DNA from 2 places in the Peribacillus sp. CSMR9 genome. Region 2 is predicted to be linked to the other one. Evidence: predicted binding sites of a transcription regulator. Region 2 holds the regulator's gene; the other holds the start of a gene.
What was found. The regulator LexA, encoded in region 2, represses DNA repair genes until DNA is damaged. The targets are predictions, from matches to a motif close to CGAACATATGTTCG.
Positions count from the first base shown of each region.

Region 1: a site for LexA is predicted at 9,295-9,308, ahead of uvrB (excinuclease ABC subunit UvrB). Genes of this name have one in related genera too.

Region 1 is NZ_JAOPHO010000004.1:95,127-112,047, reverse strand. It holds gene N9I19_RS04805 (nucleoside recognition domain-containing protein) at 1-606, opposite strand, end outside; gene lgt (prolipoprotein diacylglyceryl transferase) at 634-1,446, opposite strand; gene hprK (HPr(Ser) kinase/phosphatase) at 1,474-2,409, opposite strand; gene N9I19_RS04790 (DUF4097 family beta strand repeat-containing protein) at 2,960-4,066, opposite strand; gene uvrA (excinuclease ABC subunit UvrA) at 4,292-7,171, opposite strand; gene uvrB (excinuclease ABC subunit UvrB) at 7,178-9,163, opposite strand; gene N9I19_RS04775 (CsbA family protein) at 9,383-9,613, opposite strand; gene N9I19_RS04770 (catalase) at 9,809-11,386, opposite strand; gene N9I19_RS04765 (MMPL family transporter) at 11,862-14,057, shown strand; gene N9I19_RS04760 (YceI family protein) at 14,246-14,776, shown strand; gene N9I19_RS04755 (FecCD family ABC transporter permease) at 14,833-15,888, opposite strand; gene N9I19_RS04750 (FecCD family ABC transporter permease) at 15,885-16,889, opposite strand.
Region 2 is NZ_JAOPHO010000013.1:11,563-28,483, forward strand. It holds gene N9I19_RS08965 (LexA family protein) at 134-772, opposite strand; gene N9I19_RS08970 (helix-turn-helix transcriptional regulator) at 907-1,131, shown strand; gene N9I19_RS08975 (hypothetical protein) at 1,179-1,487, shown strand; gene N9I19_RS08980 (esterase/lipase family protein) at 2,229-3,761, shown strand; gene N9I19_RS08985 (hypothetical protein) at 4,007-4,288, opposite strand; gene N9I19_RS08990 (glucosaminidase domain-containing protein) at 4,592-5,206, shown strand; gene lexA (transcriptional repressor LexA) at 5,451-6,074, opposite strand; gene yneA (cell division suppressor protein YneA) at 6,230-6,541, shown strand; gene N9I19_RS09005 (YneB family resolvase-like protein) at 6,561-7,217, shown strand; gene N9I19_RS09010 (DUF896 domain-containing protein) at 7,283-7,516, shown strand; gene tkt (transketolase) at 7,740-9,743, shown strand; gene sirA (sporulation inhibitor of replication protein SirA) at 10,037-10,477, shown strand; gene N9I19_RS09025 (YneF family protein) at 10,562-10,777, shown strand; gene N9I19_RS09030 (zinc-dependent alcohol dehydrogenase) at 11,130-12,266, opposite strand; gene N9I19_RS09035 (spore coat protein) at 12,280-12,642, opposite strand; gene N9I19_RS09040 (spore coat protein) at 12,653-12,868, opposite strand; gene N9I19_RS09045 (hypothetical protein) at 13,030-13,233, shown strand; partial or broken gene N9I19_RS09050 (spore coat protein) at 13,233-13,531, shown strand; gene N9I19_RS09055 (RrF2 family transcriptional regulator) at 13,719-14,138, shown strand; gene N9I19_RS09060 (IDEAL domain-containing protein) at 14,230-14,616, shown strand; gene trxA (thioredoxin) at 14,663-14,977, shown strand; gene N9I19_RS09070 (NADH-dependent flavin oxidoreductase) at 15,057-16,181, shown strand; partial or broken gene N9I19_RS09075 (DoxX family protein) at 16,450-16,849, opposite strand.

The sequences.
Region 1 (16,921 bases), on a different contig from region 2:
TTTTGAGAAGGCTTCCAGCCATTTCAAATCTTTCATGATTTGAACCACTACCATTAGCGGAATAACGATGACCGCCAGCTGGGCGATTCCGGAAAGGGCCTGGATGACCCCATGTAAAAGGATTGCACCCGCTCCGGTAATCTCAACAGTCTCCCCGATAGCCACTCCATGGGCCATTTCAGATCCGCCCTGCCAAACAAAATTGATGACGATTGCTGACAACAGCGCGAGCCCGACCCTTACTGTTAATATAATCCACAGCTTGACACCGGTTTTCATCGCCACACCTGACTCGATCAATAAATTATGTGAAAAAGATAGCATCATAGCGATAATGAAAACTTCTTTAACAGTCAAATCAAGCGTTAATATGCCCGCTATCGCTGCATACAAATTCAGGAAGTTCCCTAACACGAGCGGAATGGCCGCTTCCCCTGGAAGACCGATCAGATTCATTAAAGGAGCTATCAAGTTGATGATAAATGGTAATACAGGCGTATATTGAAGCACAGTGACGATCAGAGTAACTGGAAATATGACTTTTCCTAAAGACCAAGTTGTATTCAAGCCAGATAGAAGTCCCTTTTTAACCGAATCCACTATCACTATGCCCTCTCCCTTTACACATATTCCCTATTCATCTAAATATCTTTTGACTGCTTGCCCACTGACCCTTCTATAGACCACTAAAACAATGGCAACAACTACTAACACAATCGAGATCACTTGTGCGATCCGCAGTGATTCCGTCAGCATCAAACTATCCGTCCGGAATCCTTCAATGTAACAACGGCCGATGGAATACCATATCACATAGGTTAAAAATAGTTCACCCCTGCGCAAGTTCACTTTCCGTAAACTTAAGAGAATGATTACACCGACGATATTCCAAATCGATTCGTACAAAAAGGTTGGGTGATAATATGTACCGTTTATGTACATTTGATTAATGATGAAATCAGGCAAATGCATATTTTCCAGGAATGACCTTGATACTTCTCCCCCATGTGCTTCCTGATTCATGAAATTCCCCCAACGGCCAATTGCCTGCCCCAACAATAAGCTCGGTGCAGCAATATCCGCCAGCTTCCAAAATGAGACTTTCTTGACCTTGGCAAAAATTATGGCAGTTAACACCGCTCCAATCAATGCACCGTGTATGGCGATTCCGCCATTCCATATTTTTATGATATCCCCTGGGTTTTGTGAATAGTACTCCCATTGGAAGATGACATAATATATACGGGCACTAATGATCGCGATTGGGACGGCAAACAAAATCATATCAGTGAATATTTCCTTATCAAGACCTCTTCGCTCAGATTCCCTTAAAGCAATGATAAGACCCAGTAATACACCAAAACCGATGATTAGTCCATACCAATGTACCTGGATAGGGCCTAGATCAATTGCTATTGGATTCAGTGGCTGTATTCCTTGTTCCATTTTGTCCCCTCTTTTCCTATATACCTTTTAAAATTCATCATGTTCCGGATCTGCAATTGCATGATTCAAGCGATCTGAAAACTGTTCTGCAGCATTTACTCCCATTCGTTTCAGGCGGTAATTCATGGCTGCCACTTCAATGATAACAGCTAAATTTCGGCCTGGACGTACAGGTACGGTTATTTTCGTCACTTCTGTATCGATGATTTTCATTTTTTCTTCATCTAGACCAACCCGGTCATACTGCTTGTTTTTTTCCCATAGTTCCAGATTGATGACGATTGAGATCTTTTTATTGCTCCGGACTGCACCAGCTCCAAAAAGTGTCATTACATTAATGATTCCCAACCCTCTTATTTCAAGAAGATGTTCGATTAAATCCGGCGCATTCCCGACTAGCGTATCCTGGTCTTCCTGTCGGATTTCGACGCAATCATCCGCTACGAGACGATGACCCCGTTTCACTAATTCCAAGGCTGTCTCACTTTTACCGACGCCGCTTTTACCGGTGATCAGCACACCTAGCCCATAGATATCCACCAATACACCATGAACAGCAGTAGTGGGTGCCAATCTACTTTCAAGGAAATTGGTCAAACGGCTGTATAAACGTGTTGTCTTCATACTAGACCTCATCACAGGAACGGATTCCCGCTCAGAAGCTTCAATCAACTCTATCGGCACTTCCTGACCACGCGTAATGATGATGCCTGGAGTAAAGTCCCTGCATAACTCTTCCATCCTTTGTATTCGCTCCGGTTCATTCAACCGATTAAAAAAGGACATCTCCGTCATACCTAAAAGCTGTACTCGATCCGCGGGATAGTAATCAAAAAAACCGGCTATTTCAAGTCCTGGACGAGATAGATCACTCGTCACAATTGGTCGGTTAATTCCTTCTTCCCCACTGATAAGTTCTAGGCCGAACGCTTCAACTATATCCTTTGTACGGACTTTTGCCATATATCTTTCCTCCTTTTGGAGCGATGCTATTTCTAGAGATACTTTTACTATTTTAGCATTTTTCTGTTAATAACCAAACAAAGCATTATCGATTTATTGATTTTTTATTCACTTCCTTCGGCTGATGGCAGCGGGAAGGTCCCTGTGAATAGGAAAAAGATGAGATGAACATACATGAATCCTTACACTCGTTTCATGCCAATATAAGAAAGCCCGCCAGTTTATATCGGCGGGCTCACTTGTAGACAAAAGTAGTCGGAAAACGTATCTTTCAACAAATGATGTTCCCGAACCAACTCCAAAGCCTTCAACTACTTAGGTATGGTTTCTATCTAAATTCAATAAAAAAGTTGATTGGAGAGGAGCGTGCGGCAGGAAAAGTGCGTCTAGGGGAGAACCCCGCAGGCGCAAGCCAGGAAAAGCGATTGTCTGGAGCGGAAATCAACATCCAAATTGTACAAGCCATAAAAAAAATGTAGGCAAACTCGATTTTCATCGGGTTTGCCTACATTCTGAGCCCGCCAGTTATATCAGCGTGTTTTATTTTTCTTCAGGAAACCGTTATCGCAGCAGTCTTGGTTTCTGCAAAAACATGAAGAACAGGGACCTCTTCTTTAACCGTTTTAAACTTAAGGACCTTTTGAACGACATCACTTTTCTCTTCGATGATGGTCATTCCTTCCAAGCTTACATTAAAGCTTCCTAAGTTAGATTTTAACTCTCCTTCAATCGCCTTACCTTGTGGCAGGATCAGCTGGACTTTTCCTGTAACTGACTTAGCATGTATTGAATCGCAATCCATCCCTGAATTTGTACAGACGATTTCCCCATTGAAAGTTTGAACATCCACTTTCTTGAAGTACCCATCGGCATTAATCGCTCCATTCAGGGTCTCAGCTTCCAAGTAATTAAAGTTGGTATCTGAAATGGTGATCATTCCATTACCCGTTTCAAGCTCACACGAATCACCTGTACCCTGCATGATATGAATGGCACCATTCGCTGTTTTTGCTTTAAGGTTCTCTGATTTCAATGACTCTGTCGTGATTGCACCATTGAACATCCTTACATGAATGTCATCATATTCCTTCCTTGGAATGTACATGATCATATCGACCTTTATGGATTTTTCACGAACCTTGAACTTCATCTTTCCATCCTCGATCGAAAAATCGACTTCCTCCAAAAAGTTTTTCCTAGCTTCTTCCATATCCTCCACCCGGTATACCTTAGCTTGGCATTCAACCCGGACATCATTCTGATTCCATGTAGCGATTCTTATTTTCCCATTTGCTATATCTACATCAACTTCATTTAGAAAATCATAATCATGCTGAAAAATATGACTGACCTCCACAGATTTCCCGAAATTGAAATCAAGGTCTGTTTCTTTGATTTTCTTAAAAGCAGTTTCAACGAAATCAATAATCTTTTCTTTCGATGACTGGATATTCTTCTTAAACGTATCCTGAGTGCTTCCTTCGCTTTGCTTATCCACGACAACCGTCGATAATTCATTTTGTAATTTCTGCTCTTTTGCTTCACTTTCCTGACTAGCTTTTTCTAATTCTTCTAAAAGGCCCATAGCTTCTTCCGCTGATAGCTTGCCATCTTGAATCATTTCTAAAATTTTCTTTCTTTCCTCCTGCATGAACATTCCTCGCTTTCTCCTATCATTTTATTTATACATACGCCCAGATATCTAAAAAGTTTCATAAATACCATTTTTCCCATCATTCGACAAAGGAAAATGACAATTTCCGAAAAGGGAATTGTACGATTTCCCCGGAAATATCTTGTTTACCTATTGTTTAATCAAATGATTGATTAAATGCACACTGTCATTTTTCTACAAAAAAAACAAGCCGGCCGGCTTGTTCTTTTAAGCATGTTCATGCTCTTGTTCTTTTTCTTCAATCCAATTTTCCATACGAATTTGATCACGAGTCAGTACTGGTTTTAAGTATTTCCCCGTATATGATTCGGACACTTCACATATTTTTTCAGGTGTACCATAAGTGACGATCGTTCCGCCCTTGTCTCCGCCTTCCGGACCTAGGTCAATAATATGGTCCGCCGTCTTGATGACATCCAGATTATGCTCAATCACCAAAACTGTATCCCCATTGTCAACCAGCCGCTGCAAGACCTCAAGCAACCTCGCTATATCGTGGACATGAAGTCCTGTAGTTGGTTCATCCAAGATATAAAAGGAGCGCCCAGTGGAACGGCGATGCAGTTCAGAAGCAAGTTTCACCCTTTGCGCTTCCCCCCCTGATAAAGTGGTCGCAGGCTGTCCAAGCTTGATATAACCCAAGCCAACGTCAAAAATCGTTTGTAGCTTACGTTTGATTTTCGGGATATTTTCAAAGAAACTAACGCCTTCCTCAACTGTCATATCGAGAATGTCAGAGATGTTTTTCCCTTTATATTTCACTTCAAGCGTTTCCCTGTTATAACGTTTCCCATGACAGATTTCACAGGGGACATAGACATCAGGGAGAAAATGCATTTCAATCTTGATAATGCCATCACCACGGCAAGCTTCACAGCGGCCGCCCTTCACATTGAAACTGAACCGTCCTTTTTTATAACCGCGGATCTTCGCTTCATTAGTCGAGGCAAAAACGTCACGAACATCATCAAATACACCTGTATAGGTAGCTGGATTTGATCGTGGCGTTCTACCGATCGGTGATTGGTCAATATCAATGACTTTGTCTAAATGCTCAATGCCCTTGATCTCACGGAAATCTCCTGGTCTAGCTTTGGCCCGATTCAGCTTTTGAGCCAAAGACTTATGGAGGATCTCATTCACCAATGTACTTTTCCCTGATCCCGAGACTCCTGTAACGGCTGTAAAGACTCCAAGAGGGAATTTTACATTAACATTTTTCAAATTATTTTCCTTGGCTCCCTTTATTTCAATGACACGGCCATCATTCTTCCGGCGTTCCAATGGCAAAGGAATGAATTTCTTCCCTGCTAAATATTGGCCCGTTAACGATTTAGGATTATTCATGACCTCTTCCGGAGTCCCAGCGGCCACTATTTCTCCCCCATGGGCTCCTGCTCCAGGACCAACATCGATCAAATAATCCGCTGCAAGCATCGTATCTTCATCGTGCTCAACAACAATCAGGGTGTTCCCGATTTCGCGCATATTCTTTAACGTTTCAATTAATCGATCATTATCCCTCTGATGCAGCCCTATTGATGGTTCATCTAAGATGTACAGGACTCCTGTCAATCGGGAACCGATCTGCGTCGCCAATCGTATACGTTGCGCTTCGCCGCCTGATAATGTTCCTGCCGCCCTGCTCAACGTCAGATATTCCAAACCTACATTGGCTAGAAAACCGAGCCGCTCATGAATTTCACGTAAAATCAATCTCGCTATTGCAGCTTCCTTTTCAGTCAGATCAAGCTTATCGAAAAATACTAACGCATCTTCCACTGATAAAGCTGTTGTTTCACTTATATGGGCCCCTTGTATGAGCACAGAAAGACTCTCTTTTTTCAATCGGTGACCCTTACAGGTTGGACAGTGGTGTTCTGACATATATTTCTGCATTTGCTCACGAATAAAGTCTGAACTCGTCTCCTTGAAGCGCCTTTCAATGTTTCTTAAAACTCCTTCAAAAGGAATATATCCTTCTTGCACTCTTCCAAAATCATTTTTATAACGGAAATAAATCTTATCTTTACCTGAACCAAGCAAGACCTTCTCCAATTTATCTTCCGGTAAATCTTTAACGGGCATATCCATATCTATCGCATAATGGTTGGCTACCGCTTCAAGAAGCTGGGGATAATATTGAGAACTCGTCGGCTCCCATGGCGCAATAGCATGCTGACGGAGGCTTAATTCCTTATTCGGGATGACCAGATCACGGTCCACCTCAAGCCTCGCCCCCAAACCATCACAATCCGGGCAGGCTCCAAAAGGGCTATTGAAGGAGAACATCCTCGGCTCTAACTCTTCAATCGAAAATCCGCAGTATGGACAAGCATGATGTTCACTGAACAGCAGCTCTTCTTCACCCATAACGTCAATGATGACCTTGCCTTCGCCAAGCTTCAAAGCACTTTCCAGTGAATCTGCCAGCCGCGCCATGACACCCTCTTTAATGACGATCCGGTCTATTATGACTTCAATCGAATGTTTTTTATTTTTTTCGAGAGTGATCTCATCACTAAGATCATGCATTTCCCCGTTCACACGAACTCGGACATATCCTTGTTTCTTAACTTCCTCCAAAACCTTTGCATGTGTCCCTTTTCTGCCTGAGACAAGCGGTGCCAATACCTGAAGCTTGGTTCGCTCAGGGTAATCAAGGATGCGGTCCACCATTTGCTCAATCGTTTGTGAGGTGATTTCAATATTATGGATCGGACAGGTCGGCCTGCCCACCCGTGCATATAACAGCCTTAAATAATCATAGATTTCCGTAACAGTCCCTACGGTTGAACGAGGATTTCGACTGGTCGTTTTCTGGTCTATGGAAATGGCTGGTGACAAACCTTCAATCGCATCGACATCCGGTTTATCCACTTGGCCCAAAAATTGACGCGCATAAGCGGACAGTGATTCCACATAACGTCTTTGCCCTTCTGCATAAATCGTGTCAAAGGCCAAGGAAGACTTTCCAGATCCGGATAATCCGGTTAGCACAACAAGTTTGTCTCTCGGTATCGTGATATCAATATTCTTTAAATTGTTGGCCCTGGCGCCTTTTATCACAATTTTATCCATTGCCATGTTTCGTCACCCTTCCGCTTTTAACTCTAGTAATAAATCACGTAGCTCGGCAGCTCGCTCGAAGTCCAGTGCCTTAGCAGCTTCCTTCATTTCTTTTTCCATGCTTGCCATCACTTTAACACGCTCTTTTTTAGGGAGCTTCGCGAGGCTTGGTGCAAGATCTTCTTTATACGCTTCTCCTTCTTCGGCTACATGTGTGGCCCTGATGGAGTCTCGGATATCCTTTTGAATGGTTTGAGGCATTATTCCATGCTCTTTATTATAATTTTCCTGTATTTCACGGCGCCGCCTCGTTTCATTGATGGCAAGTTCCATCGAATTCGTGATGCGGTCTGCATACATGATAACGTGGCCGTTTGCATTACGGGCTGCACGGCCCATCGTTTGAATAAGCGAACGTTCCGAGCGAAGGAACCCTTCTTTATCGGCATCCAGAATGGTCACTAATGACACTTCCGGAATATCCAGGCCTTCCCTTAATAGATTGATTCCGACAAGTACATCATATTTGCCCATTCGCAGTTCCCGGATGATTTCTATCCTGTCTAAGGTCTTCACTTCCGAATGAAGGTATTGGACCTTGATGCCAATTTCCTTTAAATAATCAGTTAAATCTTCAGACATCTTTTTCGTTAAGGTCGTAATGAGGACACGTTCGTTCTTTTTGACCCGCTCCTGTATTTCACCGATCAAGTCATCTATCTGTCCTTCAATTGGCCGCACTTCAATCGTTGGATCCAGCAATCCGGTTGGACGGATGATCTGCTGAACCATTTCTGGCGTATGTTCGAGTTCATATGGTCCCGGAGTTGCCGAAACGAATATGGATTGATGGACCTTTTTTTCGAATTCTTCAAATCTTAGAGGCCGGTTATCTTTTGCAGACGGCAGACGGAAGCCATGATCGACAAGCACTTGCTTTCGTGCCTGATCTCCATTGAACATGCCCCGGATTTGCGAAAGGGTAACGTGTGATTCATCCACGACCAATAGGAAGTCCTCTGGAAAGTAATCCATTAAAGTGTAAGGTGTCGCACCTGATGGGCGAAGCGTTAGATGGCGGGAATAGTTCTCTATCCCTGAACAAAAGCCCATTTCCCGCATCATTTCCAAATCATAACGGGTCCGCTGCTCCAAGCGCTGTGCTTCAAGAAGTTTTTCATCTTCCCTTAATTCCTTTAATCTCTCTTCCAGTTCCATGTCGATATTCTGAATGGCTATCCTCATTTTCTCTTCTCGGGTTACGAAATGGGAAGCTGGGAAAATAGCGATATGTTCGCGTTCACCTGTGATTTCACCAGTCAGGGCATCGACTTCACGGATACGGTCTATCTCATCTCCGAAAAACTCGACCCGTACACAATGTTCATCGCGTGATGCCGGGAAAATTTCAACCACGTCACCGCGAACGCGGAAAGTTCCCCGTTGAAAAGCAATATCATTCCGCTCATATTGAATATCCACGAGCCTGTGGAGCAAGGCATTTCGGTCTATTTCCATGCCTGTACGGAGAGAAACAACCATCTCCCTGTACTCTTCCGGAGAACCCAGCCCATATATGCACGAAACACTGGCAATGATGATGACATCTTTCCTTTCGAACAATGACGAGGTTGCCGAGTGACGCAGTTTATCGATTTCATCATTGATGCTTGCATCTTTTTCGATGAATGTATCAGTGGAGGGAACATAAGCTTCTGGCTGGTAGTAATCATAATAGCTGACGAAGTATTCAACGGCATTATTAGGGAAAAACTCTTTGAACTCACTGTAAAGCTGCCCTGCCAACGTTTTATTGTGGGCAATGACAAGTGTCGGTTTATTGATTTGTTGAATAACATTCGAAACGGTAAACGTTTTCCCTGTCCCCGTTGCCCCCAATAATGTCTGCATTTCCTTTCCCTCTTTAATGCCTTCGACAAGCATTTCAATTGCTGCAGGTTGATCTCCTTGAGGAGAGTATTTTGAGACTAACTCAAACTTATCCTTCACCAAGCATAGCCTCCTATTGAAATATTTTTATATGAAAACGGGACATGAGCATATCCCTTCTATTTATTCCGGTTTAAGAAAGTATATATACTCATTCTACCACAATAGCCTCAAAACAAACCAGCAATAAGCGAACATCCATTCTATTTTTTGGTTTTATGGACTCATAGTTTGTTGAGGGAAATGGAAAGTTTTTAGAAAAAAAAAGCACCTTTGATGTCAGGCGCTCTTGGATGTTCGTTTCATCATTCTTTTTGATAACCAAAATCCCACTGTAAGGGATAAGGCATCAACGATGATCAATAAGTTTGTATGCGTATAACCTTTATATGCAGAAGCTGTAATCAAGGCAACAGTTAAAACAAGGCCCACGACATTGTTATAGGTGACTCTTGAAAATAGCATGACAAGTAGACAAGGAAAGAAAAGGGCAGAAAGAATTTTAATCATTTTTTCATCTCCTTTATAAGAGAAAAATAGAGTAGTTTCAGTTTAAATGATTATGAAGTTTTTTGCCAATTAATTTCCCACTAGTTTTTCAAAAGCATCCTTAGAAGATCGTTCCACCCACCCATCCATCAATTATGCCCATAAAAAAAAGAGGCAAACCCCTTTTAAAGGGATGTTTGCTTCTTTTCAGACCAATCAATATGGATCGGCTTCATGTCCTTTTCTAACTGCGACCTCCGGGTTATCCGTTCCACCCAGAGGTTTTGAAGATTCAGTATTTTCAGAAGCCGAGGCTAATCCCTCTTTCAATCTGCGGCCATACTCTTCATCAGCCTCTTCAGCGAGGGCAATCATTTTTACCTGAATGCGCTTGTCGGCAGGAGCCAATGCCGACACTAAATTGGAGATTAAATCATCTTTTTCCCAATCTTCGAATTCACGGAATGTTTCACCGGCCTGCTTCGTATTGCTTTGGCGATCGATTGTCTCACGGACAAGTTTCCCTTCTACCATAGGTGTATACTCCTTGCCCGTCTGTTCAGCTTCTTTCAAACCGCCAACTGTTGATGGTTCGTAGTTGATGTGGGGGCTTTGGTCCCCCCTGCCAACTTCATATTGCATCTGTCCGCCAGTCTGATTCGTGGCTGTCCGTTTCTTTGGAGCATTAATCGGTAATTGCAGGTAATTCGCGCCAACACGGTGACGCTGTGTATCGGAATAAGAAAAAGTACGTCCCTGTAACATCTTGTCATCCGAGAAGTCCAATCCATCCACTAGGACACCCGTGCCGAATGCAGCTTGTTCCACTTCAGTGAAATAGTCTTCCGGATTCTTATCCAATACCATCGTACCGACATGCAGCCATGGGAATTCATCTTTCGGCCAGATCTTTGTATCGTCCAGTGGGTCAAAATCCAATTCAGGATGATCGTCATCACTCATGATCTGTACGTTTAGATCCCATTCCGGGTAGTCCCCACGTTCGATCGCTTCATATAAATCCTGTGTGGCATGATTGAAATTCGTAGCTTGTATTTCATTAGCCTCTTTCTGTGTCAGGTTCTTGATCCCTTGTTTCGGTTCCCAGTGATACTTGACAAGTACGGCCTTGCCTTCCTCATTCACCCATTTATAAGTATTTACCCCTGACCCTTGCATCATGCGGTAATTGGCAGGAATGCCCCAAGGGGAAAAAACAAACGTAATCATATGAAATGTTTCTGGGGAGCTGGAGCAAAAATCGAAAATCCTTCTTCCGTCCTGGATATTCGTAACCGGATCCGGTTTGAATGCATGGATCAGATCAGGGAATTTCATGGCATCTCGGATAAAGAATATCTTCAGATTATTCCCTACAAGATCCCAGTTCCCATCTTCCGTATAAAATTTTACGGCAAACCCCCTGGGATCACGTAGCGTTTCCGGTGACGTCCCTCCATGAATAACAGATGAAAATCTCACGAATACCGGTGTTTTTTTACCTTTTTCCTGAAAAACCTTCGCTCTCGTATATTTTGAAATCGGCTCTTCCCCTGCTTTACCAGTCGGAACAAAATAACCATGTGCACCTGCACCACGGGCATGCACGACACGTTCAGGAATCCGCTCCCTATCGAAGTGGCTGATCTTTTCCAGGAAATCGTAGTTCTCAAGTGTACTTGGACCTCTGTTCCCTACAGTTCTAAGACTCTGGTTATTCGTTACGGGGTGCCCTTGCCTGTTCGTTAATGTTTCTTGCGCTTCATCATTGGTTTTTTTGGATTTATCAGACAAAAAAATTCCCTCCTTTGTTAATAAAAGCCAACATACTATACTTTCCCCTATTCCCTTTATTTCACTCTTCAATCTTCAAATTTAATAGAAATCAGATAAATAATTGCTTTTCTCCTATATGTGAATAAGTATATTTTCACTCCATTAATAACGCCGCTTCATAAAATCGAAAAAACATATAAGGAATCGAGGTACAAAAACGCGTAATTTGCAGGATATTAGAGCTAATAAACAACTGCCATTTTAGTTGGATCAGGATTCATTCCCAATCCTACGGAAGAAAAACTGTTAGCACCCAGTAACTATCAAGATACGCTGCAAACGGGATTCATGATGGATTGAAGCTTTAGAAGCATGAAGGGAGCATACCCATTTTTGTATAAGCTAGCAAAACCCAAATATAATGAAGTAAGGATAAAAAACAAAAAGCGGGGTGCCTTCATTGGACGAATCAATATTAGGAAGACTTGGCAGGATGATGACTGGAAAAACCAGTCGTTGGATTGTCATTGCTGTATGGATAATTACAGCAATTCTATTAACCTTCACATTGCCTGCAGTAAATGATCGAACAGCGAATAATGCCGCTGACTTGCCTGCAGACTCTGCTTCTGTCGTGGCTGATGAACTTATTAACGAAGAGTTTCCGAATTCTTCAGGATTACCGGCCCTGCTGACATGGCATCGGGAAGGAGGACTGACAGCAGCCGACTTGGCCGAAATCCAGTACATCTCCAAAGAACTTACAGATAACCCACTTACACAGCAATCTTTTTTACCACCGCTTCATGACATCCCATTGCCTGCTCTGCAAGAATCAGTTTCAGAGGATGGAACGACTTTCGTACAGCCGCTTTTCTTTAAGGAAAAGACCGGGACTGCCATTCTGGAAAAAAATCTTGGAACCATTAATGAAATAGTATCGGAACGCATTGGATCGGACCCATTCAAGGTCCCGACGGATTCAGATGAATTATCCCTTCGAGTGACGGGCCCTGTAGGGATATCCGTCGATGCAACGGGATTATTTTCAGGTGCTGATTTCCAATTGCTTTTAGCGACTGTAATACTTGTACTTGTTGTCTTATTACTCATTTACCGTTCCCCGCTTTTAGCCATCATCCCGCTAATCGGAGTAGGCTTCGCCTATCTTGTCACAAGTCCGATCCTTGGATACATGGCAGACCATGGTTGGATTACAGTCGATTCACAGGCCATTTCAATCATGACCGTATTATTATTCGGTGCCGGAACGGATTATTGTCTATTTTTAATCTCTCACTACAGAAGTGAATTAAGGACTCATGAAAGTAAACGGGATGCCATGATCGCGGCATTCAAAGATTCATCAGGCGCCATTGCGATGAGCGGCCTTACGATCGTCATTTCCCTACTAACATTGCTTGTAGCCAAATACGGAGCCTATCACCGTTTTGCTGTACCATTCAGCTTGTCCATTTTAATCATGATGGTAGCGGCTTTAACACTTGTACCGGCATTGCTTTCTGTATTCGGTAGGGCTTCCTTCTTCCCAATCGTTCCTCGCACACCAGAAATGGAAGAAGCACGTGCTAAGAAAAAGGGAAAAGCCGTCAAAAAACTTAAAGGATCAGGCCGAATCGGTAATTGGATTGGTCATATCGTCACAACCAAACCATGGATCGTCATTCTTACATGCCTGATCATCTTCAGTGTTTTAGCTGGATATTCTTCGCAAATAAAATATTCATATGATATTCTCTCTTCTTTCCCTAAAGATATGAACTCCCGGGAAGGCTATACTGTCATATCCAACTCTTACTCACCAGGCGAACTGGCACCAGCCACAGTGGTTGTCGATACGGATGGTAAGGATATCGATTTGTCGGATGCATTAAAAGGGATGAGCATCGTTGAAAGTGTTGCTGATCCAGTTACAAGTAAATCAAATAAAAATCTGCAATCCTATGAAGTCACATTCAACATAAACCCATATGATATCGAGGCCATTGATTCAATTCCAGAAATCCGCAATATGGTGGAGAAAGAATTGAAGGCGGCCAATGTCTCTTCAGTTGATGAAAAAGTTTGGGTTGGCGGGCAAACTGCGACACAATTTGATAAAAGGGATACCGTAAAAGCCGATGAATTCATGATCATCCCGATTATCATCGTCCTGATTTCCTTGCTCCTTTTAGCCTACTTGCGATCTATGACAGCCATGGTGTATTTAATGGGAACAGTCATACTCTCATTCTTTGCGGCTATGGGCTTAGGCTGGATAATCTTGCACTATTTCATGGGTGTGGATGCCATAGAGGGGACAATTCCACTTTATTCATTCGTATTCCTGGTCGCACTTGGAGAAGACTATAACATTTTCATGGTTTCAAGCATTTGGCGCAAGAAAAAAACGATGCCAATCAAGCAGTCCATAAGAGAAGGCGTTACAGAAACTAGCGGTGTGATCACTTCCGCCGGAATAATCTTGGCAGCCACTTTTTCCGTTCTTGCCACACTTCCCATTCAAGTATTGGTTCAATTCGGGCTCATTACCGCCCTGGGTGTGTTAATGGACACATTCATCGTACGCCCTTTCCTGGTTCCTGCGATAACCGCCCTACTTGGCCGACGTGCCTTTTGGCCGAGTAAAGTGACTAATCAACAAGTGAAACAACATGACAATTTATAAAGAAAGGTAATCACACCTCTTCTTAAAAGGCCCTGTGCCCCTTAAATGCACAGGGTTTTTACACGTTTTCTAAATAAAGGAAAACTTTCAGTTGACACTATTACTTTCACCTCTTATAATTACATTAAGTTCAAGTATCTCAAATTAAAGATATATAAGTTCAAGATTAATATTCAGGAGGAATAACCATGACCAATACAAAATGGACAGTCGACCCTACTCACAGTTCTATTGAATTTTCTGTAAAACATATGATGATTGCTAAAGTAAAAGGTAGTTTTAGCAAATTCGAGGCAATCATTTCAGCAAATCCATCGGATCTAACAACTGCGGATATCGAGTTTACCGTTGATGTGGCCAGTATTGACACACGCAATGCAGATCGGGATAATCACTTGCGTTCTGCTGACTTTTTTGATGTAGAAAAAAATCCTACATTATCATTCAAATCAACAAAAATAGTGAACACGGATGATGAATACGATGTAACAGGTAATGTAACCCTTAACGGAATCACACAAGAAGAAACTTTCGCCATCACCTTCGAAGGCCAAGGAAAAGATCCATGGGGTAATGAAAAAGCAGGCTTTAGCGGAAAAGGGAAAATTAAACGCAGTGATTATGGTTTAACCTATAACGCAGCATTAGAAACAGGCGGCGTACTAATCGGGGATCAAATCACTCTAACCATCGAAATCGAAGCAGCTAAAGAAGCTTAATGAAAGAAAGAAGCAGCCATCCCTAGGATGACTGCTTCTTTCTACATTTACCGGATTTACGAATTCCTCGTTTTATACAGTAAATAAATGAAGTATGGAGCCCCGATGCTCGCTGTAAAGACACCAGCCGGTATTTCCAAAGGTGAGAATAAGGTCCGTCCAACCAAATCCGCCACCATAACCAGGATGCCACCTAGCAAAGCTGAAGTCGGCAATAACACTCCAAAACTCGAACCAACCAGCCTTCTAGCCATGTGGGGTGCCATTAATCCCACAAAGCCTATTCCTCCAGCAAAAGCTGTAGAACCACCAATCAATGCTGTACTGATCATCAATAATGTAAATCGCTGTTTTTGGACATGCCCCCCAAGCCCCGTTGCAAGGTCATCGCCTAGCTCCTGTAAATTAATATTTCTAGCATACAGAAAGGCAAGTAAAAGGAATAGAATCGTCCACGGAGCAAGCACAGCAATATTACTCCAGCTGGAGTTTGACACTGATCCCGTGATCCAAAGGTTTGCCTGGCTCGCTAGAAAGACTGGGCCAAGAATCATCATCATTGTTGTGAGTGCCTTCATTAAAGCCATCACCCCAATCCCGATCAACACAAGCCTTATCGGGGGAACTCCATTTTTCCAGGCTAAGGAATAAACAAGTAAAGCTACGACTGTCGCCCCAATGAATGCAGCTAACGGCAGCCAATTGATGCTCACCGTTAACGAATGATTCTTGTCGCTAAAAATGGCCATGAAACCAACGACCGCTACAGTCGCTCCTCCTGTTATCCCCAAGATGTCAGGGGAGGCAAGTGGATTTCGAATCATCCCTTGCAGGATTCCTCCAGCTACAGCAAGACCCATCCCTACCAATAGAGCAACGATTATTCTAGGCAGCCGGAAAGATTGGATGATAAGCCGATCGCCCTCAGTTCCCCCTCCGCTAAAGACCTGGAGGACACTCAAAGGATGTATATTCATTTCACCCACTCCAGTACTGATCACAAATACTAATGAAGTGACTAAAAATAATATAAAGATCACGATCATGGCTCTTTTATCCATTAAGAATGATATTTTTTCATTAAAAAAACGAAAGCTCTTAAACGATTTCATCGACCGCTGAACCCCTTTCTAGCTATATAAATAAAGAATGGGGTTCCGATTATGGCTGTCATTACTCCAACCGGAACTTCTCGAGGCATCAGGATATACCTGGATATGATATCTGCTGTGATCAAAAGCACCGCTCCGAAAAGTCCAGAGAACGGAATCAACCAGCGATGATCAATGCCTACTATTGAACGGGTAAGATGCGGAACGACAATTCCTATAAAACCAATCGGGCCTGCAACCGCCACTGATCCTCCAGCGAGCAGAATGATTGCCAGTCCCAGAACAATTTTAAGGAAAACTATATTCAGTCCAAGACCTTTTGCAACATCTTCACCCATGGATAATACATTCATTTTACCGGAGACGACCAAGGCAATGCCCCAGCCAACAGTAAGATAAGGCAGGACGGCTATTAAATTGTCTAAACTTCTTCCGGAAACTGAACCAGCAAGCCAGAATAGGACTTGCTCTAAAAGGGCCTCGTTGGAAACGAGAAGACCTTGTGTCAGTGAAGATACCATGGCAGTCATGGCTGCACCGGCCAATGTCAGCTTCATCGGTGTCAAGCCGCCCCGTCCCATGCTTCCAATCATATATATGCTTATCGCGGCTATGGCTGCCCCTATAAAAGACAACCAAGTGAATACTTGAAGATTGCTTATCCCAAAAACGGTGACCCCAGTGACAACCGCCAATCCCGCGCCTGCGTTGACCCCGAATATATCTGGAGATGCGAGGGGATTTTTAGTCAGCGTTTGCATCAAAACCCCCGAGATGGCTAAACTTGCACCAATTGCCGATGCGATCAGGGCCCGTGGAAGTCTGACTGATTGAATGACAATGTGTTCATTCGTCCCATTGAAATGGGTAAAAGCATCAATGGCCATTTGCCATGTTGTATTTGTATATCCGTATACAATGCTTGAGCATAGTAAAAACAGCAGCAAAAGAATGGTAATGAATAGCCCCATCCATTTCTGCCATGAATTTTTTAATAACATAACCAGTTACCTTTCCAATCATGTTTGTAAAT
Region 2 (16,921 bases):
ATATTAAAAAGCACAAACCAAAATGGCTTGTACCTAATATGTATAAGTGGATAAATGTTTGGCTTAACGAATTGAATTAATCTATGTATTATAGCTTTTCTTTAATTTGCCAATGAAACCCTAGAGTTGGGTATTAATCGTATATTTTAATGGCCTGTACCACTTTTCCTAAAATTCGGACTCTATCATTTTTGATATGATAGGTTTTTTCTTCATAAAAAGGATCCGTGCTGCAGGGGATGAGTGTGATGTTTTCTTCATTGATAATCACTTTTTTGACTGTACCATCGTGACCATTTACTAAGACCACACCAATTTTTCCGCTGTCGACGTAGGTTGTTTTTTCAACGAGGATCAATGATCCGTCACTGAATTCTTTGTTCATGCTGTTGCCTTTTACTCTAAGGAAAAAATATTCCTTGTTCGATTTTAGCATGGAATTTAACGTCGGCATATACGCTTCTATATATTCGTTGGTAAAGTTAGGCTCTCCGGCAGGTATATTTCCATAGACACCAATTAATCTGACATTCTTTTCATTTAAAAATTCCATTGCAGGATCATTTCTAATGATAGGTGCTCCTTCAATGAGGTGGGATAGCGGGATTTCGAAGCATGTGGATATCATGCTCAATTTATCCATTAAAGGTTTATTCCGTCCGGATTCCCATGCTGATACTGCCGTTGGGGCCACTTTTAATATGTTTGCCAAATCTTCTTGTGTCATTTTTCTTTCTTTTCTTAACATTTTAATCCTTTCACCAATGTGCATATTTCTTCACCTCTAACTTGAATATACACTATGAGTGAAAGTGAGTAAACTTAAAGTGCGTGAATTTTACAAAAAATCGTTGGTAACTATACTTCAAGTGTGATATCATTTTTTTAGATAGGTGGTGACAAGGTATGACAAACGTTAAGTTTACACTTAAACAAGCGAGGAAGTATAAAGGGTTAACCCAAGAGGAAATGGCTAAAGTGCTAAAAATGGCCAAGAGGACCTACATTGACTATGAGCAATATAAGATTCCTCTGCGAATCGATAAGGCGTATATGTTCGCTGAATGTGTAGGATTCTCCATCGACGATATCATTTTTTTTGACCCTCATCTACACTTCAAATGTAGTTGAAAGTTCAATCGATATTGTGTGTCTATACTAGAGAAGCCATTCCTGGAATGAAAAATCTAATCAATAGTAATCCTAACCTGCCAAGGGACAAAGTTCATGGTTATGATGATTCGAGTGAGAATGGAAAGAAGGTGAAAAAAGTGGAAAGAGAAATTAGGTCTATTGAAGTTGCAGTAGGAGTTGCTGTTAGCACCTTTGCGATTGGAAAGGAAATTCGTGGAGAAATCATTGAGGATATTATCGTACACAACGGTGTATTCAAACTGTACAATCGAAAGGATGAGCTTATCACTGAAGTCAATTATCCAGTTCTCAGGGTGAAATACAGGTATGATGGGGGAGGGGTAAGTGCTTAACGGAGTTAATAATCCAAACTCCGAATCGGCATGCTGGTAGTGTTTTTATGGAAATGTACTTCGATGGCGGACCCAATTGTTATGGACTCACCCACAGGGGGAAACATTTTGATGGAGTATCATGAGAGCTGTTTAAGTGAAATGTATCGATCATTTGTATATAATAGCCGTTTGATACTGGAATTCTATTATGACAGCCAATTGCTGTGATTTATTTCTTACAAAGGACGGATTTCAAAACAACATGATTAGGGGCAATTGGACAGTGGCATATTCGACGGAAAAATTAATAATGTTGTTCATAAGAAAGTCAAGCCCTCTATCCTTTGCAGGAGAAGGGCTTGTTTTCTTTTTTTCTTCGTGTTTACTAGCAATCGCTATTAACATATCCTTCATAAGTTCTTCTGAAGCCAATCGTTCAGGAAGTGATGTGAACCAGATAAACTCATGTAGGCATCAAACTAACCCGGATTTTTTACAAGGCGCACTCTTTTTAACATCTTCATACTTTATCTCTATATATATAATTTTCTTCTAGTTTTTTTTTCCCATCTTTTATGAAGTTAGCAGGTAATGGCAGGAAAAAGTACAAATATAAACTAATGAATGATATAGGAGACCCGTAAAGGAGGGCATTGATAATAGGTGAATTCGAAAAATACCATGGGAGGAGAATAACAATTGAAAAGGAATGTAATCAATTATGTCGTTTTTCTTGTCCTCATACTAACCATATTAATTATGGCAAAGCCGAGCTTTTCCTCAGCGGGAAAATTGAAGCCGCCATCCGAAACTTTCAACCCAGGGGATTGGTTTCTGGGAAGTACCCCTCCCAATCTTGACCCAAATAAACCACCGATCGTATTTGTCCAAGGTAAAAATGGCAATTCAGCCAGCTGGTACGGTGAAACGGACTATCACGGTGTCAATGATATGTATACTAAGGCATACGAAGCGGGCTATCAAACGGTTTTTGTACAGCTTTACGATTCTGCTGGAAATGGATCAGTTAGCCAATATGCTAACGGAAGGCTGCTAGCTCAAATGCTTGCAGAAATCAGTAACCATTTCGGGGGCGAAAAAGTAAATATTATAGCTCACAGCAAGGGGGGGCCAGACACCCAAGCGGCTCTAGTACACTTTGGAGCACACCAATATGTTGGAAGGGTCATCACTTTAGCTTCCCCTCATCACGGTTCCAACTTGGCTGATTTGGCATATAGCTGGTATGCGGGCTGGCTTGGTTCCCTATTGGGCCAAAAAGATGAAGGAACTTATTCTTTACAGGTTGGTAAAATGGCGGAGTTTCGTTCTGTCACGGATAACCATGTTAACGCCCGGAAAAATATGTATTTCACCGTGGCCGGTATGAATAGAGGGCCGGTTCTTTCCGCTTTATCAATGGGTGGACAATATTTATCTTCATATGGAGAAAATGATGGTTTAGTGAATGTATGGAGTACGAAAATACCCTACGCGTCACATTTATTTACGGATCCCAACTATGATCACGACAATATTCGAATAGGTTCAGCTGTATTTTCAAGGATTGAACCCTATTTAAGAAGCACTTCTATTGCTGGGATTCCTGGTTTAAATGTCAATTATAAAGAAAACGTTGAAGATGATGTCATCACAACCGCTCTTTCGCAAACCGTCCTGGGAGATGTCCTGCAACAAAATGTCTGGAACGAACAAAGTTTCCATGTAAATGAAGCAGCTCCAAGTGATATAACCATATACACTGCCACAAATGATGTCGAGGTTGAATTGATTTCTCCATCTAATAAAAAGTATAGACCTTCCTTAAAAGTTCAATCTGCAAAAAATCAAACTTCCTTTTTTAATGGTGCTACCATACAAACATTTAATAGGAATAAACTTGAAATTGGTGACTGGAGAGTGCGAATGAAGACTAAATCACCAAAAGATGCATACCTTTTCACGGCACAATTTAACGAAAAGAATCCGATTATATTAAGTATGGCTGGTAAAGTTAAGCAAAAAGATGCTAAATTTATCATTAAGAATCCGATGAATGATAAAAAAAGGCCAATCAGCACAACATTTCTGGTTCATCTAATAGATGAAAGCGGGAAAGAAATTAGCGAAAAAAGCACAATTCAGGAAATGGATACCGAAAATTTTTCGGGTACCCTTCCAGAAGTGCCTAAATCAGGTGTTTATAATGTAACAATTGACGTCAAGGAAAAAAGCATGAATGGTCCTGAAAGAACCCGTACGCTGATTCGTTCGGTCTATATTGAAAAGTAGTGGAACTTACCAAAAAATCCCCTCTCTTAATTGAGAGGTTTTTTTAGGTTGAAATGTGAGGAGGTGTGAATTGGTTTTATTTACTTTACTTTGGGTTATGTTGATTCAGCTAAGTAAAAAGCTAGGCCGTAATTGCCATAAAGGAATGAATATTGGATTGTTCGATGGGAATATAAGCTAGTTTGGTCTCCTGGCAAAAACAAGATTGATGACCCGAGGCGTGTGCTATCATGTATAGTTCAATCCTACTTTTGATAAGATTCTCTATAAGACAAAATACTAGTTTTGAGAGCAGCATAGTTGCCAATGCTTGCATAGCCATAAAACCAGCCCATGAAAATTCCTGCAACCAAATGGTGTCGATGGCTGATGAAAATGGAAATGAATAAGCCTAGAACCAAAGCGATGGCAGGGATGAATTTTGGAGGAATTGGAAACATGACCTTAATAAGTTGAGTAAGTGTCATGATGGTAGGAATGGCTATCACTGCATCCCAAAAGTTTGTATGGATGGTTGGGAAGTCCATAATGTCACCACCTTAGAAGTTTTCACAATTAACTTTTACCATTTACAAAGGATTTATACCATATTAATTAATGCAATATAAACGATTGATCAATGAAAGTTGATACAACAAGTTTCGAAGACTTTCAGAGTTCAATGTGAAGCCGCTCAATGTATGCTTGCTCTTTTTTGATCATAGTGAAGACAATTAACCAAATATCAGTACCTTTTTTGCTGGACATGCTGTCACCCTTTTCATGGTTTAGAATACGATATGAATGAAGATAACCAGTTAAGAAAGTGAGTCTTAATAATGGAGGTTCTAATGAGCAAGGAAACGTTTATTAAGGAAATTGCTCCATATGCGCTGAAAATTCAAAAGGAATTTAAAATTTTGCCTTCTGTGATCATTGCACAAGCTTGTTTGGAGAGTGGATATGGGACAAGCTTTTTAGCAAATCAAGGAAAGAATATATTCGGTACAAAAGGTGATTTTAAGGGCGAGTCAGTCATTATACAAACAATGGAATACGTCAACGGTGCATCCGTTCAAGTATGGAACAAATTCAGAAAATACCCAACATGGGAAGAAAGTCTAAGAGATCTTGCCAATCTATATGTAAAGGGAACTTCATGGAATAGAAGTTTGTATACAGCCGTCATTGGAGAACAAGATTACAAAAAAGCACTCAAAGCAATATTCGATGCGGGTTACGCCTCGGATCCGAAATATATAGAAAAACTGGCGAACCTAATCGAAACAAGCGATTTAACTAAATACGATGAAAGCATCGAAGAGGTCTATCATATCGTCAAAAAAGGGGATTCCGTATCTGCGCTTGCAAAAGCATATGGTTCTACGCAAATGCAGATTCAACAGTGGAATGGATTGGTCGATCTTAACCTTATTAAAGTGAACCAAAGATTAAGAGTGAAATGAACATTTACAGGGAGCGGGGTTTTATCTCGCTCTTTATTAATTTTATGGTTTCATATTTTTCCTAAAGTACATATATCCAGAAAGCGATACTTTGCCTATCAACCGCCATAAATGAATAATGTGTTAATACTCCTATGAAAACACGCTTCTATTAAAAAAATATTTCAACCCTAGTCTTCCAAATGCATAATGATAGAATTTCGGACATAAATTAAACAAACAAAAAAAAGCGCGTTTAGCGCTTTTAATGTATTTGTCTATATAAGCCTATTACTTTTCCAAGTATCGAAACATCTCTTAAAATAATTGGTTCCATATTTGAGTTCTCAGGCTGAAGCCTTATGTAATCCGGTTCCTTAAAGAATCGTTTTACAGTGGCTTCATCATCTTCCGTCATGGCCACGACGATATCTCCATTATTGGCACTGCTTTGTTGTTTCACGATGACATAATCTCCATCATGAATTCCTGCTTCAATCATACTTTCGCCCATGATTTCTAGCATGAAAACATGGTCATCATGTGGAACCATGCTTTCGGGAAGCGGAAAGTATTCTTCTATGTTCTCAATTGCAGTTATCGGCATGCCCGCGGTTACTTTACCAAGTAACGGCACGTTCACGACACTAGCTTTGGGGATATTATTCGCTTCCTCCAAGTTCAGTATTTCAATGGCCCTCGGCTTGGTTGGGTCACGTCTTATCAGACCTTTACTTTCCAGGCGGGATAAATGCCCGTGTACTGTTGAACTTGATGCAAGTCCCACTGCTTCGCCAATCTCCCGGACGGAAGGTGGATACCCTTTTTGGCGGACCTCTTCTTTAATGAAATCAAGGATATCTTGCTGCCGTTTTGATAGTTTAGTCATATGTGCACCTCTTCTCCAATGTTCTTTGCTCCATTATAGCATGGCCCCCAACTCTATACAAACATAAGTTCGAATTTAGTTGTTGACTGAAACAAACGTTCGTATTATAATTTTGACATGACATACGAACGAACATTCGCTTTGGAGGGATATTTATGAAAAAAATATACAAAAATTATGTATATACGATTCTGTTAGCTGGATCAGTATTCATCTTTTCAATTTTATTCTCTTGTACATTGGACAATGATCAAAAAAAAGATTTCCTTTCTATAGAAGTAGGTGAAGGCGACACCCTATGGGGAATTGCCGAAAAATATGATGAAGCTGATTTGACAAAAAAAGAATTCATTGGTTGGATAGAAGAGCATAATGGAGTCAGGGCAGATTCGATTAAACCTGGTCAAGTCATTGTCATACCGGTTAAAGGGGAAGAACTTGTTCAGAATTTGGCAAGTCAGCAGTAAGCAGTGAAGGTAGGGTATTATGAAGGCAATAATCTATTGTAGGGTTAGCACAGAAAAAGAGTCACAGGAGACATCATTGGCAAGGCAGGAAGATGAATTAGTCAAATTGGCCGAAAAGTTGGATATGGAAGTTGTTTCCATAATAAAGGAGCAGGAAAGCGGTTATGAGTTAAACCGGGATGGCATTTTTGACATGATCGAACTATTTAAAGCCAAAGAAGCCGAAGTTCTATTAATCCAGGACGAAACAAGACTAGGAAGAGGGAATGCCAAAATAGCCCTTTTCCATGTCATCCTTAAAGAAGACGTGAAAATTTATACGCTCTCACACGATGGGGAAATAGAGTTATCGGATTCGGATGCCATGGTCATCCAGATAGTCGGTATTGTAGAGGAATATCAAAGGAAATTACATAACCTAAAAATAAAACGCGGGATGATAAGAGCCGTTGAAAAAGGCTACCGCCCTCAAAATAATCTTCAGAACCAAAGGAATTCTACTGGAAGGGAACGTATGGAAATTCCCATTGAAGAGATTATTAAACTCCGGGCCAATGGATTGACATTTGCAGAAATCGCAGCCACTTTAAGGGGCTTTGGATACAATGTATCCAAAGCTACGGTGAACAGGCGTTTTCTCGAACATCAACTAAATATACAGGAAAGTCAATCATAGAACTTGTAATTTCGCTTTTTTTTTAATACCATGACAATATCCGCAGATTACGAAGGAGCGAAATTATGCTATCAAAAGAAAAAATAGCCCGTATTAATGAACTTTCTAAAAAGGCAAAGGCTGAAGGTTTAACGGAAGTCGAGGCGAAAGAGCAAACCCAATTAAGAAGTGAGTATTTAGAAACATTCAGACGGTCCATGTCCGATACGTTGGAGCACGTGAAAGTCGTTGATCCAGAAGGTAATGACGTCACTCCTCAAAAGATAAAGAATATTAAAGAAAAAAGAAACTTACATTAATGCTTGGACTATTATCATGAAACACCCCATTTTAAGCTTTAAGGATTAAAAAGGGAGTGCATTCATGTATGTATTCTCCTATTTAGCTTAATCTAAATAGGGGACTTCTTTAATTTCCAGAAAATATTGTAATATCGGGGTTGTAAATAGTGTTTTTAGTTGTGATATTATGCTGGTCACTATAATATAAAGAGGTACATTACAGGAAGGGATGTTTTACGATATGTTAGATAAATTAGATGCACTTTCTATCAATACGATTCGTACATTATCGATAGATGCAATTGAAAAGGCTAATTCCGGCCATCCAGGCATGCCCATGGGTGCAGCGCCGATGGCGTACAAATTATGGACTGAATATATGAATCATAACCCGAAAAATCCAGATTGGTTTAATAGAGATCGCTTCGTTCTTTCAGCTGGTCATGGGTCTATGCTGTTATACAGCCTTCTTCATTTATCGGGCTATGGCTTATCTATCGATGATTTGAAAAGCTTCCGCCAATGGGGAAGTAAAACTCCAGGACATCCCGAATTCGGACATACCGCTGGGGTAGATGCAACGACAGGACCTCTTGGACAAGGTATTGCAATGGCAGTCGGAATGGCAATGGCAGAACGCCACTTGGCAGAAAGCTATAACCGTGAATCTTATAATGTGGTCGATCATTATACATATAGCATTTGTGGGGATGGAGATTTAATGGAAGGTGTTTCTGCAGAAGCGGCTTCATTAGCAGGACATCTGCAACTTGGAAGACTTGTCGTTTTATATGATTCTAATGATATATCCCTTGACGGCGACTTAAGTCAATCATTTAGTGAAAGTGTAGCAAACCGGTTCAAATCTTATGGATGGCAATATGTCCGCGTTGAGGACGGGAACGATCTTCAGGAAATTGCCAAAGCGATTGAAGAAGCGAAAACCGATGAGGCACGTCCAACATTAATCGAAGTGAAAACGGTTATTGGTTACGGTTCACCAAACCGTTCAGGTAAATCTGCTGTTCACGGCGCTCCGCTTGGTGCAGATGAGCTGAAGTTGACTAAGGAAGCTTATAAATGGACATTCGAAGAGGATTTCCATGTTCCAGAAGAAGTTTATTCTCACTTCAATGAATCTGTTGTAGAGGCAGGCGCCCAAAAAGAAGAAGCTTGGAATGAATTGTTCAAAAATTACAAAGAAGCACACCCTGAGTTAGCCGAGCAATTGGAGCTGGCAATCAAAGGTGAACTGCCTGCTGAGTGGGATCAGGAAATTCCGGTTTATGAAGAAGGAAAAACATTAGCTTCCCGTGCTTCAAGCGGAGAAGTATTGAATGCAATTGCCAAAAAGGTCCCTAGCTTCATTGGTGGTTCTGCAGATTTAGCAGGATCTAATAATACTGCCATCAAAGGTGAGACAGATCTATTACCTGGTAATTACAGTGGCCGTAATATATGGTTCGGTGTACGTGAATTCGCTATGGGTGCGGCTTTAAATGGAATGACCCTTCATGGTGGATTAAAAGTGTACGGAGGTACATTCTTCGTATTCTCTGATTATTTGCGTCCTGCTATAAGAATGGCAGCACTGATGGGACTACCTGTAACGTATGTCTTCACCCACGATAGCATTGCTGTAGGGGAAGACGGACCGACACATGAGCCAATCGAACAATTAGCATCATTGCGGGCAATGCCTAACCTAGGGGTAATCCGTCCAGCTGATGGCAATGAAACGGCAGCAGCTTGGAAAGTGGCTATGGAGTCTACAAATAAACCGACTGCCCTTGTACTGACTCGTCAAGGGTTGCCAACAATAAAAGATACTTCCGAAACTGCTTATGATGGTGTTTCAAAAGGGGCTTACATCATATCCGCTGCTAAGAAAGAAGAAGCGGATGCATTACTACTTGCGACTGGTTCTGAAGTGAACTTGGCTGTGGAAGCACAGAAAGCTTTAGCGAACGATGGAATTGATGTTTCGGTAATCAGCATGCCATCATGGGATCGATTTGAAACTCAATCTAAAGAATATAAACAAAGTGTAATCAATCCAGCAGTGAAAAAACGTCTAGCTATTGAAGTGGCTTCACCGTTTGGCTGGGATCGTTATGCAGGTGATGAGGGTGAAATATTGGCCATCAATCATTTTGGAGCTTCTGCACCAGGCGGTAAGATCATGGAGGAATTTGGTTTCACTGTAGAAAATGTAGTTGCTCGTGTTAAAGAAATGCTTAAATAATAGTAATGGGGAACTGACACCAACTAGTTTGGTGTCAGTTTTTTTATCGAACCTTCTAATTGTATGTTGAAAGTGCTCTTATTCTCTGGGATAGCATCCATTCGACAAAAAAAGAAAAAAATTTCTCCAGCAAACAACATATCTTTTTAGTTTGTCAATATATAATGAGAATAAATAATTTTCGTTTAAACGTGTCAGTTAAAGGGGAAAGTCATCAAGGGTAGAAATAATGGAAGGTCCTGATGGTAAGTTGTTCTGGTGACCAAAATAGGAATGCTAGGAGGCGTTGGCTGATGAGAACCTATCAAATCTTTTTAATCGAAGATGAATTTGCCCATCATTATTATGGAAGAGAAAAGCTATTTTTCAATTTGTTTTTGGAGTATATTCAAGCAAGGGGCAGACTGAAGAGTATTTTGCAAAAACAAATCGAATTTGTCACCAAAACAGTCCCCATTATCCAGTTGCAGGTAGCAATTGAACAACGTTTACAAAAAAAGATGAATTTTTGGTCTCAAAATGGAAAATACTATTTAGAAAAAACAAACGGATCAAGTAAAGGCGTGTTAATCATCCAGGATGAGTCCATTACGCTTAAAGCTGAAGGAGACTATGAAGCGGAGACGGCTTTCTTTGAATGCATTCGAAAATATGAAGCGAGTTTTCTAGCCATTGATTTTGAACACGAAAAATACGGTTGGTTAAAACCGATAAAAGAAAGAAAATTTGTCTAAATGGGGGACTTTTCGGTAGCGGGTATTGTATAATAACCTTTGGTCTAGTACACTGATGTTAGACAACACGAAGGAGGAAATAGTATGTGGGTTTACATTCTAGTTGGCGTACTGGCATTGATTGCTGGAGTAGTGCTGGGATTTTTCATCGCTCGTAAATACATGATGGATTACTTAAAGAAAAATCCGCCAATTAACGAACAGATGCTGAAAATGATGATGATGCAAATGGGTATGAAACCATCCCAAAAGAAAATTAATCAAATGATGAGCGCCATGAATAAACAACAAACAAAATAATAAGCATGAAATACCGCTATTATAACCTTGTTTTTATAAAAAGATAGGATAAATGTAAAGTTATAACGATAAACCACGTAAGGATCGAACCTTCAATTGATTTAAGTGATAATTAAGTTTATCTTCCTTTTTAAACGTAAAGCCACTTTTCCTGGACGAGTTTCAGGAAAAGTGGCTTTTATTTTGGAGTTTGAATATCATTGGTAACAATTTATGAGGATGGGAAGCAATAAAGGTTTTGGAACTAGAAGAGAAGCAATAGTGGACTTGAACTTGTGAACTAAGCTAAATAGCTTGAACAATAGTACCTGGAGTCAATAAATTCAGTAACCTACAAAATATCACTGCTATGTCAGGGCTTCAGCACCACTTTAATGCATCCGTCTGTCCTTGTATCGAATACTTGATAACCATGTTTAGCTTGATCGATTGGAAGTACGTGGGTTACGACATCGCCAGGATCAACCTTTCCTTCAGATATAAGGTTATAGAGATATGGCATATAAGGGATAACAGGAACTTGTCCGGTCTTGATATCCACGTTTCTTTGAAATATATCTCCTAACGGAAATCCGTTATAACGCCCTCCGTAAACACCTGTTATTTGAATGGTTCCAGCTTTACGCACGGCTTGGGAGGCAATTACAATACCACCCATGGCACCTCCATGCAGCTTAAGGCCAGTTGCAAGATATTCCATAGGAGTCATTTTACCGCTCATGCCAGAACAGTCAATTACGATGTCGGCTCCGCCTTTAGTTATTTCTTTGAGATATTCCCCTACGTTTTCATATTGTTCGAAATTAACAATTTCGACTTTATTTGTCCGTTTAGCATGTTCCAAACGATAGTTGAGATGATCGACGGCAATGACCCTTTTCGCTCCTTTGAACCAAGCGAATTTTTGAGCGAGTAATCCAACGGGACCGCAGCCTAAAATGATAACTGTATCACCAGGTTTAACTCCTGCATGGTCTACGCTCCAAAATGCAGTTGAAGCTGCATCTGCGAGTAATACCAATTTTTCATCTTCTACCTCACAGTCTTCTGGAATCTTAAAAGGTGTGAAATTTCCATAAGGAACCCGCATGTATTCTGCTTGTCCTCCCGCATACCCACCAGTTGTTTCTGAATATCCTAAAAAACCACCCATTTCGCCATGAGGGTTTGAGTTATCGCACTGACTTGTAAGGTCGTTCTCGCAATACCAGCAGCTTCCGCAGCTAACGTTAAAGGGGATGATTACACGATCTCCCTTTTTTAACTTATTTACACCTGGACCGACTTCCTCGACAATTCCCATTGGCTCGTGGCCAATAACATAATCAGTTGGCATATTTGGAATCATTTGATGAATCAAGTGCAAATCCGAACCGCAAATGGCTGAAGTTGTAACTTTTACGATAATATCATCTGAATTTTTGATATGGGGGTCTTTAACATCTTTGACCTGCACGTTTTTATTGCCCTGGTAAGTTACGGCTTTCATAAAACTTCCTCCTCTATTTATTTGGCGTTGCGAACATCCCGAGTCTATCTGTATCGTTAGGGAATAACCTCATCCGAGCGATGCTGATTGCCATTTCAGCTGATTTCAAATCCAATTCACCTTGCTTTCCTATATCATTTGGATAAAGCCAGCCTTTACTTATCATTAAATCGGATATTTCGGCATGTAAATCAATGGATTGCTCCATTTGCCGGTATAGGGCTTGTCCCAATTCTGGACTTATTGTTTCCGTTATAGCTATTGCATACGTATGAATCCCGCTTTTGATTGACAGTAGGAAATCCAGGGCAAAAGAAGAATCAGCCATTTCAGGCATATGTTCAGCGCCTTGGGGATCTAAATAATCCATTTCCATAACGTTCACCTCATTGTATATAGTTTGTTCGGGCACCTTGGTAAAAACTTTTCAGTTCATTAATGGCTATTATGGATTGCTGTACGTCTTTTTCCATTAGTGCCTTTAAATCATTATCGAAACAAATTCCTTGCATTAATTTGGATTTCATCAAGCTTATTGTTTTAAAATTTATTATTTCATGCGTCTCCATGGTCTCATGAAAGGCCAGTTTTTCATTTTCCATCCAATCACCCCCTAAGTGTATGTAACAAAAGTAATTTTCCCTATTCAACTCATTGGTATACAGGGGGTCTAGGTTTTACCTTCTTTAAGAAACAATGAATAAGACCATTTGAACAACGAAAGATAAGTAAGTGAATGTAAATGAAAGGAGAGATACTTTTAATGGGAAAGTTAGGACTGCATGAAACGTTAGAGTTGCATGAAATATTGAATTTCAAAAGCCTTTGTCTATCTAAAAGTTCTATAATGAACGGATTAGTTCTAGATACGGAATTAAAAAACATTCTATTACAAGACATCAGCAGCGGCAGAGAGCAAATTCAAAGATTACAGGAAATTCTGGTTAATCAAGGAGAGGGGAAATAATGACCAATTTTTTGCAAAATATGGCGGGTATGAGTGGAATGACCGATCAGGTGATTGCAACTGACTTTCTGATTTCTGCCAAATCAGGAATTAGAAATGCGGCTTTCGCTGTAACTGAAACAGCTTCACCTGAACTGAGGGCTGCATTACGGGAACAGCTTAGGTCCGCTGTAGAAACACATGGGATCATAAGTGATTATATGGTTTCAAAAGGATATTATCATCCTCAGGATATAAGTGAGCAAGCGCAGGTGAATTTAAAGCGGCTAATACGGCATTGAATCTTTCTCAACAATAAGATTTTGGCGAGTTTGTGAAAAATGGTTCCGCTTTCCAAAAGCTAACTGATGAAGTGCCCTCTATCCTTTGATAGGGGGAAATTTCATTGCAATAATAAACAGATCAACAAAGTTGAGTTTTTTGAGTTGACTTTATCAACTGTAAATATTAAGATTACAGTAATCTCCTTGAGGAGGATGCAAAAAGTGAATAGTGATTTTACAATAGCTGTGCATAGTTTGGTCTATTTAGCTTATCTACCAGATCATATGGCTAGCAGTGAGTCTATCGCAGAAAACGTTTGTACAAACTCGGCAAGGATTCGGAAAATGATGAGCTGCTTACGGAATAAAGGATTTGTTAAGACTAAAGAAGGTGTGGGCGGAGGCTATATTCTGGACTGTAACCCTGAAGAGGTGAGTTTGGCAGATATTTATATAACGGTCTCGCATGGAACCTTGAAGCCAAAGTGGTGTACAGGTAATCCGGAGAAAAAATGTGTCATATCTTCCAATACCCAGGTAGTCATGGATCAAATCTTCGATGAAGCTGAGTTATATTTTGAAAAATATTTAGAAGATATTACTCTCAGCACTTTTTTGGAAAAAATTAAACAATGTCCGTGATGTTGATTTAGTTTTTTCTTTTGTCTCTACTGTACATTTTATTTTTACAGTTAATAATTGATAACAATAGAATATAAAAGGGGTGTTAAAAATGGCCGGAAATAATCAGTTAAATAATGGGGATTGGGTGCAGGGAAGATCAAGAGATGGAGAACTTATCCATGGTTACATTGAAACGGTAAGCGCGAATCGAGAAATCGTTAAAGTGAATGTGGTGGAAAGTGACAATGAAAAAGCGGTCGGGAAATCGATTTCGATTCCGAGTAAATGGACTGAAAAGTTGCCTGATCTAGAAATCAGTAACGAAAGTCATCTTTTGGCATTAATTGATTTGGCTTTACTATCTAAGGATGAAACATGGTTTATGGAGTTATCCGGTAAATTGGAATCGATTAAAATCCATCCGAAAATAAATATCAGGAAATCCGAGTTTCTTATCCCGGGAAATAGAATCGGGAAACTTGATTTAAATAGATGATGAGTCAAAACCATAATATATCGGATAATACAAGGAGGCCATGATCATGACAATAGAACATGTAACAGATGATAATTTTGCTAGTGAAATCAAGGAAGGTTTAGTACTGGTTGATTTTTGGGCACCGTGGTGCGGACCATGTAAAATGATTGCCCCAATCCTTAATGAAATTGATGTTGAAATGGGTGATCGGGTTAAGATCGTAAAATTGAATGTGGATGAAAATTCAGCTACGACAAGCGATTATGGAGTGATGGGAATTCCGGCCCTTATTCTTTTCAAAGATGGAGAAAAAGTAGATCAAGCAATTGGCTTACAGCCTAAAGAAGCGATTGCGGCATTGATTGAAAAGCATGCATGAGTAGTATGTGTTAAATAAAAAAAGGACTTATACCGACCAATACCTGTAAAGGGTTGGTAACAAAATGGAGGATTACTAAATGAATTCTAAATTTACACCATTATTTGATTCGTTCAATCTAGGAAAAGGGATAGAAGTAAAAAATCGATTGGTGATGGCGCCTTTGACAAATTTCTCTTCGAATCCTGACGGGACTGTAACCGATGCCGAAGTTAACTATTATGAACGTCGGTCTGGGGGGGTAGGCATGGTTATAACGGCTTGTACCTACGTGTCGGCAAATGGAAAAGGTTTCCACGGAGAATTTGGCGGTGATCAGGATGAAATGATTCCTAGTCTTAGCCGCTTAGCTTCAGCAATTAAAGCGAAAGGTGCTAAAGCAATCCTCCAAATTTTTCATGGCGGCCGCGAGGTTCCACCGGAATTAATCCCGAATGGCGATGTCGTCAGTGCAAGCAATATCCCATCGGAAGGCGAAGGTAAAACAGTACCTCGCCCACTTTCTGAAAAAGAAATTGAATCGATCATTCTAGACTTTGGTGAAGCAACTAGGCGTGCCATTGAAGCTGGTTTTGACGGTGTCGAAATTCACGGAGCAAATGGTTACTTGCTTCAGCAATTCTTTTCGCCCCATTCAAACCGTCGTGAAGACAAGTGGGGAGGGACCCTTGAAAAGCGCCTGACTTTTCCATTAGCGGTTGTGGATGCAGTGAAAAAGTCTGTTGCTGAACATGCAAATGATCCGTTCATCGTTGGTTATCGCTTTTCACCGGAGGAACCGGAAACACCGGGAATCACTATGGATGATACCCTTGCATTAATTGATGGATTAGTGAAAAAGGATCTGGATTATCTTCATGTTTCATTAATGGATTTTTGGTCAAAAGCAAGACGGGGAGCGGAGGTTGACCGACCTCGGATAGAAATTATAAAAGAACGTATCGGTGATCAAGTTCCTATCATCGGTGTTGGTTCCATCTATACAGCGGATGATGCAATCAAAGCACTGCAATCAGGGGTTCCGTTAATCGCATTAGGCCGTGAAATCATAATTGATCCTGAATGGGTACAAAAAGTGGAACAAGGCAGGGAAACTGAAATCGTGACAAAAATAAACAAGGATAATCAGCAGCAACTTGATATTCCAGACCCATTATGGCAAGCGATCATCCATTCTCCAGGCTGGTTTCCGGGGATTGAATAGGTAGGTCTCCATATTTAATAAAATTTAACGATACTATCTTGTCACAAGAATTCGATAGCACTGGAGAAAGTGAACAACAAAAAGAAGACCTAGTCATTATGATGATCAGGTCTTCTTTTTGTTTACATTTACTTTCCCTTCAAAGAGGATGCCGGCATGGTCTGATAAAAAATCGAATGACAGGCTTTCATGAGGATCAAATTGTGGAAAAAAACATGGAGTGGGTTGAACCCACTCCGTATTTTCATATTGGATTAAAATATCCATCTTAAAATAGAAAGGAATCAAGTGAGTACGTGCCAGCTCCGGTTATCGCTACACCAATCGCCACTGCAAAGAATGGCAAGATTATATTCATACCCATTTTGAGTTGCCCAGTAGCCATTTGCTCCGTGAACTTTAACAATCGCAACGAGCATTGTAATTGCAATTAATATACCTGCAAAGGGTGTAAGGAAACCTAAAGCAAATAAGGCTCCGCCAATAAGCTCTGATAGACCAGCGAATAGGGCCATGGTAACTCCTGGCTTCATGCCAATCGAGTCAAACCAGCCTCCAGTACCTTTCAAGCCATGACCGCCAAACCATCCAAACAATTTTTGAGCCCCATGACCAACAAACGATAATCCGATTGCTAAACGTATAACTAATAAACCTATACCAATCATTTATGATTCCTCCTGGAATTTATATTGAATTTAGATATATTTAATTCGAGATTTATTTTAAAAAAATATCTC